2 regions of the Bacillus sp. 41-22 genome follow, and region 2 is predicted to be linked to the other one. Evidence: riboswitches for the same ligand, from Rfam matches in the RefSeq annotation. Region 2 holds a riboswitch; the other holds the start of a gene.

Region 1 (7,724 bases), 1.0 Mb from region 2:
TAAATATATCGCGTGCGGCATTACTGTCGCACCTAAAATTCCAGCTGCTAAAAGGATGCTATCTACACCTTGGAATTTTGGAGTGAAAAGTCCTGAGAGTAGAGGGCTTAATTCCGGTTTTGCGTAAAAGACTTGGATACCAAAAGCGATAACAACGATAAAAATCATACCTGTTATGATAGCTTCTAATGGACGAAAGCCTCTGCGTTGAAATTCAAGAATAATAAATGATCCAACTGCTGTAATTAAAGCAGCTGGTAACATCGGAATTCCAAATAGTAAGTATAAGCCAAGTGCTGCCCCAATAAATTCAGCTAAATCTGTAGCCATAATAACGAGTTCCCCTTGTATCCATAAACCGATGGAAACTGGTTTGGGGAAGTTTTCGCGAGCTACTTCAGGAAGATTTCTCCCAGTAGCGATTCCTAATTTAGCTGATAAAGTTTGAATTAATACAGCCATTAAATTAGAAGCGAGTATTACCCAAAGCAATAAATACCCATATTGTGATCCAGCTGCGATATTTGTAGCGAAGTTCCCAGGATCAATATAAGCAACTGATGCGATAAAAGCAGGTCCTAAGAATGGTAACAGTCTTTTAAAGCCTTTTGTTTGTCCACTTAACGCTAAATGGGCTGATTGAACTGTTGTACTTTGAGAAGGGACTTGTTCATCTTTTGTTATATCTTTATTCATAGTAGTATTCCCCTTTGAAATCTTAACTTGATTAAAGTTTCACTTTATTTTTACTCATTATTTCAATACATTTAGATATATGATGTGGCAATTTCATTTGAACATAAAAGTTTCCTTAATGCAAATTATATGACTGTGTGCAATGAATGGTGTGACGATGCAAAAATATTTTGGGAGTTTATGGTTGTTGAATAAGGGAGAAGATAATAAATTATAGGGTTGTTTTTGAAATTTATGTGAACATACAGCCTATATTACAGCATATTAATTGATGGAAATGAAATTGTATGATATATAATATATTGGGATTACAACCTAACCGTAGTGTTTTGTTCTGTAATCTTGTTTTTATTTTTGTTAACTTATAGAAAAAATTGTAAATAGAAGAAAATAGGCTAAGTACAATTTAGTATGTATTTTCTTATTATATATGTTTTGATATGAACGTTAACTTATACATGATTTTAAAATTTAGATAGGTGGTAGAAATACATTGGCAACTACAAAACCATATAGAGTATTACTGTATTACATGTACACAACAATTGAAAACCCAGAAGAATTTGCTGAACAGCATTTAGAATTTTGTAAATCACTTGAGTTAAAAGGAAGAATTCTTGTAGCGACAGAAGGAATTAACGGAACTTGTTCTGGAACTGTTGAGCAAACAGAAAAATACGTGGAAGCGATGAATAATGATCCACGTTTTGCTGGAATCGTATTTAAAATTGATGAGGCAGATGAACATGCATTCAAGAAAATGCACGTACGTCCTCGTTCAGAGTTAGTTACACTTCGTCTAGAAGACGACATTAACCCGAAAGAAATTACTGGGAAGTATTTAGAACCAAAAGATTTTTATGAGGCAATGAAACAAGAAGATACAGTTATCATTGATGCACGAAATGATTATGAATTTGATTTAGGACACTTCAAAGGTGCGATTAAACCAGATATTGAATCATTCCGTGAATTACCAGATTGGATTAGAGAAAATAAAGAAACACTTGAGGGTAAAAAGATTTTAACGTACTGTACAGGTGGAATTCGTTGTGAGAAATTCTCAGGTTGGTTAGTTCGTGAAGGTTATGAAGATGTAAGCCAGCTTCATGGCGGAATTGTAACGTACGGAAAAGATCCAGAAGTACAAGGTGAACTTTGGGATGGTCAATGTTACGTATTTGATGAGCGTATCGCTGTACCAGTAAACCAAAAAGAACATGTTATCGTTGGTAAAGATCACTTTACAGGTGAACCTTGTGAGCGCTATGTAAACTGTGCAAACCCTGAATGTAACAAGAAAATTTTATGTTCTGAAGAAAGTGAAGCAAAACATTTACGTGCATGTTCTCATGAATGTCGTGTACACCCACGTAATCGTTATATCGTGCAACACGAATTAACAGAAGAGCAAGTAGCTGCTACATTAGAAAAAATCGAAGCAGGTAAGTAAGCATAATAGAAAACAGATGGTAGCATCGTGCTGCCATCTGTTTTTTAGTTACTTTGTACTATCCTTCTCTTTCACAGCAGAAAGTACAGTTTGTTTTACCCATGCTTTTCTTCGTTTATGTTGTACACTCCATTGGTATAAACTTTGTATACCTAAAATAAGTGAAATGACTATGCCACTAATCGCTATTAATAGAGCAAAAAATTCAAAAGGCGATGATATTTTGTTTGAATCGGTGTTTCTTAAAAGATCAATCATAGTAAACCCTAACATTTGGCCTACAACAGAGTAGAGCGTTAAAATTAATAATAAGAGGCTATCTTTTTTTGAAGCAACATTTTCTTGATATTTAAATAAACTATCGAGATTTTGTTTCGCGTTCGTGTACAGTACTTCAATGTTAAAAAGTTTTCTTAGACGAAAGAAAATATCTTCACTTTGTGATTGGGATACTAATTCTAAAGAAAAATAATTAGCTGTAAACGAATTTATTGAATAAATTAATTTCTCTATTTCATTTGTATCTTGTTCAATATTTAACTCGGCATAAGCGTTTGCCATCTTTAATAAAACAACTTTATGAAATAAATTTAATAATAAAGCGTAATAAAACTCCCCGTACATTTGACTAGCAAGTTTAGTGACTGCTTGTTCACCTTCATTTGTAATACATGTGAAAATATGTTCTTCCATAATAAAGTAACGGTTAGGAGCCCATCTTTGATAAGAATGTTTTGTTAAATAATCGTGAATATAAGGAACATTATTTGCACTAATATATGGCTTACCATCATCTGATAATCCGGAAAGACTGGAAGCTCGATATATATCGATTATATGAAGGTCTGACTCTTTGTTTATGGATAATAGAGTTTGTACATACATTCGCTGGTCTTCAAAGAAAGGGAATGTTTGAAAGTAAGAACTCCGCAATCTCTTGTTCTCAAAGAAGTCTGTTAAACCATGAAATAAATCACCGAATATAAGTTTTTCTACTTGTGAATATTTTTTTCCATCACATTCAATACAAATAGTCTCAGTCGTATCACTATTAGTTTCAAGTACACGGAAGCGAACCGCGAATTCAATCGCTTCTGATAATGTCATGTTAGGAGCGGTTTTTATTTCTGTCCGAATTGTTAAGAACCCAAGCTCATAAGGACAAAGTGTTACATCAATAGAATGTATCTTGAATGGAACGGAAATAAGGTTAGTTGTTAAATGTCCATTTAAATTAAGGTCTTTAGAATAGCGCTGTAATCCTTTTTGATGTTCTGAATGAGGAAAGAGAATTTTATTTGTAAAGGAAAGATAGTATGCTTCCATATTTTGATGTGAAACTTGAAATTTCCCGTAATATGTATTTTCATCTTCAAGATGATCGAGTCGAAAAGGTCGAAAATCATTTTTTTGTAAGAAAGGGAACATATTTTGTTCATATCCAGTTTTAAACGAAAACGGGAATATAAATTGAAATATAGCTGTTGTTACATCTTTTTCCTCGATTGTTTGTATTGCCTCCATTTACATTGTTTCCTTTCCGTATAAGCTATAGAAACAACATGCCCAATTTTTCTTGAAAATAACCTCTCTTGTTCATTAGATTAAGAATGAAAATTCAGCTTATTTAACAAGGGACATGTATAATGTTATGTATACTAAAATTAGTATAATTGTGTTAGAAAAAGGGGGATGTTGTATGCGTATTTTAGTATTAGGAGCTGGGGGCGTTGGCGGATTTTTCGGTGGCCGATTAGTAGAAAAGGGAGAAGATGTTACATTTCTCGTTCGCAGCAAAAGAAAACAGCAATTAGAAGAAAAAGGCCTTGTTATTCGTAGTGTTAATGGAGATTTTTCATTTCAACCGAAATTGGTAACGAAAGAAGATAGAACGACTCCATTTGATGTGATTTTATTTTCAACAAAAGCGTATCATTTACACGAGGCGACCATAGATTTAAAGCCGTTTGTAGGTAAAAATACTGTAATAATCCCATTGTTAAATGGTATCGCTCATTTATCACTATTACAAAAGGAATTCGGTGAAGAGAAAGTAATTGGCGGTCTATGCTTTATCGAGACGACATTAAACGATCAGGGAGAAATTGTACAAACGAGTGCTGCCAACAGACTTGTATTTGGGGAAATTAAGCCTCAAGATTCAGAGAGAATAAAGCTTATTTCTAAAACATTTGCAGATACAAAAGCTAGTTTTGTTTTAAGTGAAAATATTGTGCAAGATATGTGGCATAAATATTTATTTATCACCGCAATGTCAGGTGTGACAACATTAATGCGTGCGCCGATAGGACCGATTCGTGAGAGTGATGGAGGCCGAGAATTTATTAGGAACTTATTTGAAGAATCAGTGCAAATCATGAAATCTATGGGGGCTCCAGTTAAGGAGAATATCGCCCAGGAACATATGAAAACGATTGATAAAATTTCGTATGATATGAAGTCATCGATGCAACGGGATATGGAAAAAGGTTCGCTCATTGAAGGGAAGCATTTACAAGGATACTTATTGAAATTAGCAGAGGAAATGTCTATAGATGTGCCTTTATTAAGTGTTGTGTATCAAAATTTAAAGGTATATGAAAAAATGATTTTTACTAAAGAAATGGTATGAAAAAGAGTAAAGGATAGCAAAATATAAATGTTGCTATCCTTTTTTTGTTTCTTTTTGACAATTTATTCGTTTCTTTTCGGTTTATCTGTCGTATTTCGTTCTCTTTCACGTTTACCATATAGCTGATTAATTTCATTTGCTACTGCATCTAAATAGGAATCGGAAAAAAGTGGCTTCTTTTCTTTAGACATACGGGTCTCCTTTGTGGATTTTTAGTATTCATTATGTATATTTTTCGGTGGATTATGCGCAATCGTTTTAATTTTTTTCTTTTTTAAAATTTTTGTTTACTTTTTGAAAATAAAGGAGTATTATAATCCACAGTTTCAATTTTCTAAATCGCTGAAGCCGCATGGTGCGGGGGACCCGTTCTTATGGATTAGTACATAATCCAATGGGGTGAATCCTTGAAAAAGGTAGGGCTACTCATAGGCCCGAATCCGACAGCTAACCTCGTAAGCGTTATATTGAGAAGGAAGGTGGAGCTTGTGCGACAAAAAAAATAATGTCTACAAGTCTATTTCGTTATGGCTTGTAGACATTTTTGTTTTCTGAAGAAATAGTTTATCGCTGTAACTAGCAAAATCGTTCGTACAAAATTATTGGAGAGTGGACAGCATTGGTTTCATCTATTAAAAGATTTTTAATTGGAAGACCGTTAAAATCAACTGAGTTAGGAGAGCAAAAACTTAATAAAACGAAGGCGCTAGCCATTTTATCTTCTGACGCATTGTCATCGGTCGCATACGGACCAGAGCAAATATTAATTGCACTAGCAGGTCTTGGAGCAATAGCTTATTGGTATTCCATTCCGATAGCTGTTGGGGTATTAGTATTATTGACAGCTCTTATTTTATCTTATCGACAAATTATTTTTGCTTACCCTCATGGCGGCGGAGCATATGTTGTATCAAAAGAAAATTTAGGGATGAATCCGGGATTAATAGCTGGAGGATCTTTATTAGTCGATTACATTTTAACTGTTGCAGTAAGTGTGTCCGCAGGTACAGATGCGCTCACATCAGCTTTTCCTAGTTTACATGCACATAATGTAATCATTGCGATTATATTTGTCATATTGATTACCATCTTAAATTTAAGAGGCGTAACGGAATCAGCTTCCGTTTTAGCATATCCGGTTTATTTATTCGTTGTAGCATTATTTATATTAATTGGTGTAGGAATATATAATATTTTGACTGGTCACGTTTCACCCACGCTGCATTCGCCAATTGGAACACCAGTTGCGGGAATTAGTTTGTTCTTACTGTTACGAGCATTTGCTTCAGGAAGCTCTGCTTTAACGGGTGTTGAGGCGATATCTAACGCAATTCCAAACTTTAAAGATCCTGCACCTAACAATGCAGCGAAAACATTGCTTGCAATGGGTGCATTACTTGCAGTTTTATTTTCTGGAATTGTCTTTTTAGCTTATTATTACGGAATTAATCCAAGTAAGGAAGTAACAGTCGTTTCACAAATTGCTGAACAAACTTTTGGACGTAATTTCATGTACTATTTCATACAAGGTACAACAGCTTTAATATTAATTCTTGCGGCTAACACAGGTTATTCTGCATTTCCACTATTAGCGGTTAATCTTGCAAAAGATAAGTTCATACCGAGAATGTTTACGATTAGAGGAGACCGCCTAGGTTATTCAAACGGTATTATTATACTTGGGATTTCTTCGATTATTTTAATTGTAGCTTTTCAGGGGAAAACAGAACACTTGATTCCGCTATATGCAGTAGGGGTATTTATTCCGTTTACACTTTCTCAAACTGGAATGGTACTAAAATGGCTTCGTGAAAAGCCTGAAGGATGGGCTTTAAGATTAACGGTTAATTTAATTGGTGCAGTCATTAGTTTTATCGTTATGAGCATGTTCTTTTTAACTAAGTTCGCACAAGTTTGGTCAATCCTTATTTTCTTACCTTTTATTATCTTCTTGTTCCATCGAATTAAGAAGCATTATGATGCAGTGGGCGATCAATTAAGTTTAAAAACTTGTGAACCACTTGTTCCGATTGAAGGGAATGTAATTGTCGTTCCTGTAGCTGGTATGACTCATGTAGTAGAAAATTCATTGAACTATGCTAAGGCTCTTTCTGCAGATCAAGTTATCGCTGTATATGTTGCTTTTGACAGAGAAGAGGAAAAGAAATTTGAAGAGAAATGGGAGAAGTGGCAACCTGAAGTAAGGCTTGTTACATTACATTCTCATTATAGAAGCATTATTCAGCCGCTTACAAAATTTATTGACACAGTGCAATATAAAGCGAGTGAATCAAATTACCGAGTTACGGTCGTTATACCACAGTTTATTCCGAAAAAAGGTTGGCATAACATTCTTCATAATCAGTCTAGTTTACTCATTCGTGCGTATTTACTCTATAAAAGAAATGTTGTTATTACGACAGTTCCATATCATTTGAAAAAGTAATAAGATTTTTTAAGGATAGCTTCACGAAAGTGAAGCTATCCTTTTTGTGTATATGCTATGCATAATTGCATATAGGTCTTAAAATTATATTACTATAATATAATCTCTTATGAGTAAACAGTGTTTTTTGTTGTGATATATGGATATTTTAATGGAGGAAGTTAAGTGGATTTTATTTTGGAATAAGGACATGAGGTCTTGAAAATAAAGGGAATTAAAATACTTCTTTACGATAGATGAATAGCTGTGTTTAAATGACCTTACAGTACAAAACTTTAATAAAAACAAAACTTAATTTCATATTCACGTGCGTTATTTATCTTAAAATGAATAATATTTTCATGTAATATATTCACTGTGTGAATATGGAAATTGCGATGAAACAGAAATTTTATACAATGTTATTCATACTAAGCACATGTGAAAAGTTATGAAATGTTTTATAACAATAAGTAAGTACTGTAGAAATAAAGTTTGAGAGAGGTGTTTCGTACATG
Region 2 (7,724 bases):
TTCCAGGAGAGGTTTTATATTACGCCGAAGCGCGGTGGCCGTTATGTGATTGGGGCAACGATGAAGCCTCATACATTTAATAAATCTGTACAACCAGAAAGTATTACTTCCATATTAGAGCGTGCGTATACAATATTGCCTGCTTTAAAAGAAGCAGAATGGGAAAGTACGTGGGCTGGGTTAAGACCGCAGTCTAATCATGAAGCTCCTTATATGGGAGAGCATGAAGAAATAAAAGGTTTATATGCTTGTACTGGACATTATCGAAACGGCATTTTATTAAGTCCTGTTTCTGGTCAGTATATGGCTGATTTAATAGAAGGAAAGCAGGAGAATCACTTGCTAGATTCATTGCTTTCTAAAACGGTTTAGAAAGGGGATGGAAGTTTGAATTTAAAAATTAATGGTAACCAAATTGAAGTACCAGAGAGTGTGAAAACAGTAGCTGGGCTACTTACACATTTAGAGTTAGATAACAGAATTGTTGTAGTAGAACGTAATAAAGATATTTTACAAAAAGATGATCATAACGATACATCTGTTTTTGATGGGGACCAAATTGAGATTGTAACTTTCGTAGGAGGCGGTTGATTATGTTAAACATTGGACAATTTTCATTTCATTCTAGACTTTTATTAGGAACAGGGAAATTCCCTGATTTTGATGTGCAGCAAAAGGCAATTGATGTTTCTGAGGCTGAGATTTTAACATTCGCAGTACGTCGTATGGATATATTCGATGCGAAGCAGCCTAATTTATTAGAGAAACTTGATGTGAAAAAATATACGTTATTACCGAATACAGCAGGAGCAAAAAATGCTGAAGAAGCTGTTCGTATTGCAAAATTAGCAAAAGCGTCTGGACTTTGTGACATGATAAAAGTAGAAGTTATTGGTGATGATAGAACGTTATTACCTGATCCAGTAGAAACGTTAAAGGCATCTGAAATGTTACTAGAAGAAGGATTTATCGTTCTACCATACACATCTGATGATGTTGTATTAGCTCGTAAATTACAAGAACTTGGTGTACACGCGATTATGCCAGGAGCATCACCGATTGGTTCAGGGCTTGGTATTGTAAATCCATTAAATTTAAGTTTCATTATTGAACAAGCGACAGTACCAGTTATCGTTGACGCTGGTATTGGTAGTCCAGCTGATGCAGCATTTGCAATGGAATTAGGAGCAGATGGTGTGTTATTAAATACTGCAGTATCTGGAGCGAACGATCCTATTAAAATGGCATATGCAATGAAATTAGGTATTGAGGCAGGACGATTAGGGTTTGAAGCAGGTCGTATTGCACGTAAACGTTGTGCAACAGCAAGTAGTCCTTTAGAAGGAATGAGCGTAGTTGAATAATCGATATTCTCGCCAAGAGCTATTTTCTCCAATTGGGGAAGAAGGGCAACAAAAGATAAGGACAAAGCATGTACTTATTATCGGTGCAGGCGCATTAGGTAGTGCAAACGCAGAGATGTTTGTAAGAGCAGGCGTTGGTCAAGTAACAATTGTTGACCGTGATTATGTCGATTGGAGTAATTTGCAAAGACAACAATTGTATGCAGAGAGTGATGTAGAGAATAATCTTCCGAAGGCTGTAGCGGCAAAAAAACGTCTAGAAGAGGTTAATAGTGAAGTAAGAGTAGAAGCTCTCGTTCAGGATGTAACGGCTGAAGAGTTGGAAGAACTCGTTACAAATGTTGATGTAATCATCGATGCGACTGACAATTTCGAAACACGTTTCATTGTGAATGATATATCGCAAAAATATTCTATTCCATGGGTTTATGGGGCATGTGTAGGGAGTTACGGTCTTTCTTATACTATTCTTCCAGGAAAAACGCCATGTTTATCTTGTTTATTACAATCGATTCCGCTTGGGGGAGCGACATGTGATACAGCGGGGATTATATCGCCTGCTGTGTCTCTTGTCGTTTCTCATCAAGTAACGGAAACACTTAAACTGTTAGTAGAAGATTATGACTCGCTTCGAGATGGGCTTGTATCATTTGATGTATGGAAAAATGAATATTCATGTATGAATGTGCGAAAGCTTCGTAAACATAATTGTCTATCGTGTGGTGAACAGGCAGTATATCCATATTTAAATAAGGAAAACACTTCAAAAACAGCAGTGTTATGCGGGAGAAATACAGTTCAAATTAGACCACCTCATAAAGAGGAAATGGATTTTGAACAATATAAAAAATTGCTGAATGATCGCGTGAATGATTTGAATGTAAATCCATATTTATTATCATTTTCGGTTGAAGAAAAGAGATTAGTTGCTTTTAAAGATGGCCGTGTACTTGTACATGGCACGAAAGATATAAGCGAAGCGAAAACAATTTATCATCGCTATTTTGGGTAGAAAAGGATGAGTGGGATGAAAGTGAATAAAGCTTTAACAATTGCAGGGTCTGATAGCGGAGGCGGCGCTGGGATTCAGGCGGATTTAAAAACATTCCAAGAGCTTGGTGTGTATGGAATGACGGCTATTACAGCAATTACTGCTCAAAATACGCTTGGCGTTCAAGGGGTATATCCTGTTTCTTTAGAAGGGATTACGGAGCAGCTGAATTCAATTGGTACGGATTTAACGCCAGATGCTGTGAAACTGGGAATGTTATTTAGTAGTGAAATTATTCAAATTGTGGCAGAGCATATTAAGAAATTTGGCTGGAATAATATTGTGCTAGATCCTGTTATGATTGCTAAAGGCGGTGCGTCATTATTACAACAAGAAGCAGTACAAGCATTAAAAGAATATTTATTGCCAGTAGCAACTGTTGTCACACCGAATGTTCCTGAAGCAGAAGTGTTAACTGGAATGGAGATTCATAATGTAGAAGATAGTAAGGAAGCTGCAAAAGTATTGCATGAATTAGGGGCTAAATATGTGCTTATGAAGGGCGGACATGCAGAATATCAAGGTAATGAAGTAATTGATTTACTCTTTGATGGTGAGCAGTTTATTGAATTTAGAAGTGAACGAATTCCTTCGAAGCAAACGCACGGAAGTGGGTGTACATTTGCTTCAGCGGTTACAGCAGGACTTGCGAAAGGCTACTTGATGGAAGAGGCAGTTCAAGAAGCAAAACGATTTATTAGTATAGCAATTGAAGAGCCATTGAATATTGGAAGTGGTCATGGGCCGACGAATCATTTTGCATATAAATTGAATAAGACGCATGTATAAAGATACGAGAAGCCAGTTTGTTAACTGGCTTTTTTTGTGTTTACTTTTTCCAAATACAGGAGTAATATATCAGCCAGAATACATTTTTTGTAATACGCTGAGTCCAAATGTATGGAGCGGAGGAACCAATTTGTGCGTCGTCACTAGGGGTGAATCTTTCAATGTTGAAAGTAGGGCTACTCTCAAAGTCCGAATCCGACAGCTAACTTCGTAAGCGTCTTGAGAGAGGACGGTGCCATGATGGATACATCACTTCATCGGTCTGATTAGTATAGGAGAATATCAATCTATGTTTGAGTTCTTTTATGCTAAGGAGGATGAGGTACATGGAACTAACACTTATTTGTGTTGGAGAAAAAAACAAGGTAAAGAGTTTAAGAGAGCTAGTAGCATTTCAGCATGAGTTAATTATTTTTACAGCCAATGAAGAGATAGCGGCTGAAGTTAGAGAGTATGGGTTTGAATCAGCTTATAGCTGTAATAAGGAGAAGGATTTTACTAGTATTTGCACACGTATTAAGAAGGTGATTTTACTAGGGGATGAGCTTCCGATAGTTAGTTTCTTCACAGAACACATTCGTTTTTCTTTTCAAGCGCCTATTACTGTTGTTACAAAGAATAAACGCTATCCGGCCAGGCTCTATGAAACAATTGGAGCTAAATTTGTAGTGTTTACGAACTGTGATAATATTTCTTTTTTATTTTTTGAATAAGGTGGGGGAAATGAAGATGAAAGTGTTGTTACTAGGAGATATAGCGAATCGTTGGGCGATATCGGTAGAGAGAGTTCACGAATTGGTAGTGCTCGATCCTCTTTTTCCAGGTCCATATATTATATTACCATCAAAAGATGTTTTGTATTTAGAGGCGGATATTACCGAATATGAGCAGTTACATGCGGAATTATCACAAGTTTATATTCGAGGGAGAAATTTGCGTGCTTTTTTGCGTGGAGAATAAAGGTTGAATGAAAAAAGAGCGAATGCTGAGTGCAACAAGCTATGCACTTCATGTAATTCGCTCTTTTTATTTCGTATTTAAAAGATCATTTCTGTGAAAAAGAAAGGAAAGACGAGAAAACAGATGAAAAAATATTAATAACAACTAATGTAAACGCTTAAATAGATGGATATTTTCTTATTTTCAGTAATTTACCCCTTTACAAGTTAAATTTAGAGGAGTATATTTACTCTCATAAATCATTCATAAAATTTCCAAAAAAAACCTAAAATCGCTGAGTTCCAGAAATGGAGCGGGGGAACCAATTTTGTGCATTGTCACTTGGGGTGAATCTTTCAATTTTGAAAGTAGGGCTACTCTTTAGGCCCGAATCCGACAGCTAACCTCGTAAGCGTTTAGAGAGGAGGTTTACTTTGTGTTGTTCGTTTCGAACACTAAGTAGAGCTTAGTGTTCTTTTTTTGATAACTAGATGGTAAAAATTAACAAAAGTGAGGGGTAGTTATGTTAGATGTTGTAATGATCGGTATTTTTGTTGGGTTAGTCGCATCGATGGCAAGTCTTGCAAGTTGGTCAGATAAAGTTGTGAAAGAAGGGAAGCAATCATGATGATTGCCTTATCGGTTATTGTTGCAGCGATTACGGTGTACTTAGTATACGCATTATTAAATCCAGAAAAGTTTTAATTAGGGGGAATCATTCATTATGATTTGGGTTGCAGTCGTTATTACAATGCTCTTGTTTATTTTAGTAGCAAAGCCAACGGGGATTTATTTAGAGAAAGCCTTTCAAGGTAGCAAGAAGCTAGATAAAGTATTCGGGCCTTTTGAGAAACTTATTTTTAAAATTACAGGTGTAAAAGGATACAATCAAACGTGGAAACAGTATGCATTATCATTAGTTCTACTCAATGGATTTATGATTGTCGTCGTATATTTCATTTTCAGATTACAAGGTGTATTGCCATTAAATCCAGCGCATATTGAAGGGATGGAGCCTACGCTCGCTTTTAATACAGCGATTAGTTTTATGGCTGATACAAACTTACAACATTACAGCGGTGAAAATGGTTTATCTTATTTATCACAATTAATCGGGATTACATTTTTAATGTTTGCGGCACCAGCAACGACGTTAGCCATCGTTATGGCATTTATAAGAGGGCTCGCTGGAAAAGAACTTGGTAACTTTTTCGTTGATTTTACGAGAGCGTTAACGAGAGTTTTTCTTCCTATCGCATTTATTGCGGCGTTAGTCTTTGTCGCACTTGGTGTACCACAAACGTTAGATGGGGCGGTTACAGCACAAACAATTGATGGTGCGAAGCAAAGTATTTTACGTGGTCCAGTTGCATCATTCGTTTCCATTAAGGAACTTGGAAATAACGGCGGAGGATTTTTCGGAGCAAACTCTACACATCCTTTCGAAAATCCAGGGCAAATGAGTAATATTTTGCAAATGATGCTTATGATGTTATTGCCAACAGCACTTCCATTTACGTACGGAAGAATGGTAGGAAATAAAAAACAAGGACGTATCCTTTTCGTTTCACTATTTATGGTGTTTTTACTCGGATTTATAACGATTACTACATCTGAATTAAATGGTAATCCGGCATTAAATGGAATGGGTATCGAACATGTACAAGGAAGTACAGAAGGAAAAGAAGTGCGATTTGGAACAGTATTTTCTTCACTATACGCAACAGTAACGACAGCTGCTGAAACAGGGGCCGTTAATACGATGCATGATACGTTAACACCAATTGGCGGATTAGTACCACTCGTAAATATGATGTTGAATACAGTATACGGTGGTGTTGGAGCGGGCTTTATTAATATTATTATGTATGCAATTATTGCAGTCTTTATATCTGGATTAATGGTCGGAAGGACACCAGAGTTTTTAGGTAAAAAGATTGAAGGTAAGGAAATGAAATTAATTGCAGTAACGATTCTATTTCATCCATTACTTATTTTAGGATTTTCAGCATTAGCTCTTTCAACAAGTTTAGGAACGGATGCGATTTCTCACTCCGGTTTTCACGGTTTAACGCAAGTTGTATATGAATACACATCGTCAGCTGCGAATAACGGATCTGGATTTGAAGGATTAGCAGATAATACACCGTTTTGGAATATTACGACTGGTTTAGTTATGTTTTTAGGACGTTATTTCAGTTTAATTACGATGCTAGCTGTGGCAGCTTCATTGAAAGAGAAGACGGTAGTACCAGAAACAGTCGGAACGTTCCGTACGGATAATGGTTTATTTGGAGGAATCTTTATTGGAACGATTGTAATTGTTGGTGCGTTAACATTTTTCCCGATGTTAGTACTCGGCCCAATTGCAGAATTTCTTATATTGAAGTAATGGAGGGTAAATGATGAGACCGGTAGTAGTAAAAGAAAAACAAGTAAATCAGTCACAAATACATGCTGTAGAAGATGAAGTTAGACAAGCGAAAACGATGGATCGTGATATCGTGACACATGCGATGAAACAATCCTTTGCGAAATTGAACCCGAAAGTAATGATAAAGAATCCGATTATGTTTGTTGTGGAAATTGGATTTATCATTACGTTAATTTTATCCTTTCTTCCAAGTATTTCTAGTAGTGTACCAGGATGGTTTAATATAACAGTTTCTCTTATTCTATTATTTACAGTTTTATTTGCTAACTTTGCAGAAGCGTTGGCTGAAGGTCGTGGTAAAGCGCAAGCCGATTCTTTAAAACAATCGAAGAAAGATGTGTTTGCAAACGTTGTAAAAGAAAATGGAGACATTGTTCAAGTTTCAGCAACTGATCTGAGAAAAGGTGACGTTGTTATTGTAAAACAAGGAGAAATGATTCCGAATGATGGTGAAGTAATTAAAGGATTAGCGTCTGTAGATGAATCTGCAATAACAGGAGAATCAGCTCCTGTTATAAAAGAAGCGGGTGGTGATTTTTGTTCAGTAACAGGCGGTACGATGGTCGTAAGTGATGAGATTACGATTGTAATTACGAGTAACCCTGGCGAATCATTTATTGATAAAATGATTTCTTTAGTAGAAGGAGCTGCGCGTCAAAAAACGCCGAATGAAATTGCCTTAAACACAGTATTAACGAGTTTAACTCTAATTTTCTTAATTGTCGTTGTGACGTTGCCGATTTTTACAAACTATTTAGGGTTTCAAATTGATACAGCTGTACTTGTAGCATTGTTAGTTTGTTTAATTCCAACGACAATTGGTGGGTTATTATCAGCGATTGGTATTGCTGGGATGGACCGCGTAACAAAGTTTAATGTATTAGCGATGTCAGGGAAAGCAGTAGAAGCTGCGGGCGATATTAATACGATTATTTTAGATAAAACAGGTACGATTACTTTCGGGAACCGGATGGCACATACACTGCTACCAGTAGGAAATGAAACGATTGAGCAAGTAGGAAAATGGGCTGCGATTAGCTCAGTTTTAGATGAAACACCAGAAGGTCGATCTGTTATAGAATATGTACAAACGAAATCTATATCATATAATAGAGAAATTGCAGAACAAGGTGAATTTGTTCCATTT

Evidence for each region. A riboswitch is a leader RNA that binds a small molecule or an ion and turns the genes downstream of it on or off. The one in region 2 is predicted to bind cyclic di-AMP.
Region 1: it holds a riboswitch for cyclic di-AMP, as region 2 does, so the genes downstream of both, LCF45_RS09245 (APC family permease) here and LCF45_RS03820 (hypothetical protein) in region 2, are expected to answer to the same signal.

What each region holds. Positions count from the first base shown of each region.
Region 1 covers NZ_CP084035.1:1,795,018-1,802,741, forward strand. The annotation lists gene LCF45_RS09220 (Nramp family divalent metal transporter) at 1-696, opposite strand, end outside; gene LCF45_RS09225 (oxygen-dependent tRNA uridine(34) hydroxylase TrhO) at 1,190-2,149, shown strand; gene LCF45_RS09230 (hypothetical protein) at 2,198-3,673, opposite strand; gene panE (2-dehydropantoate 2-reductase) at 3,849-4,781, shown strand; gene LCF45_RS09240 (hypothetical protein) at 4,844-4,972, opposite strand; cyclic di-AMP (ydaO/yuaA leader) riboswitch at 5,112-5,258, shown strand; gene LCF45_RS09245 (APC family permease) at 5,401-7,227, shown strand.
Region 2 covers NZ_CP084035.1:746,371-754,094, forward strand. The annotation lists gene thiO (glycine oxidase ThiO) at 1-372, shown strand, start outside; gene thiS (sulfur carrier protein ThiS) at 388-591, shown strand; gene thiG (thiazole synthase) at 594-1,364, shown strand; gene LCF45_RS03810 (thiazole biosynthesis adenylyltransferase ThiF) at 1,357-2,376, shown strand; gene thiD (bifunctional hydroxymethylpyrimidine kinase/phosphomethylpyrimidine kinase) at 2,392-3,204, shown strand; cyclic di-AMP (ydaO/yuaA leader) riboswitch at 3,290-3,437, shown strand; gene LCF45_RS03820 (hypothetical protein) at 3,531-3,917, shown strand; gene LCF45_RS03825 (hypothetical protein) at 3,934-4,164, shown strand; cyclic di-AMP (ydaO/yuaA leader) riboswitch at 4,427-4,572, shown strand; gene LCF45_RS03830 (SipW-dependent-type signal peptide-containing protein) at 4,667-4,771, shown strand; gene kdpF (K(+)-transporting ATPase subunit F) at 4,768-4,848, shown strand; gene kdpA (potassium-transporting ATPase subunit KdpA) at 4,868-6,535, shown strand; gene kdpB (potassium-transporting ATPase subunit KdpB) at 6,549-7,724, shown strand, end outside.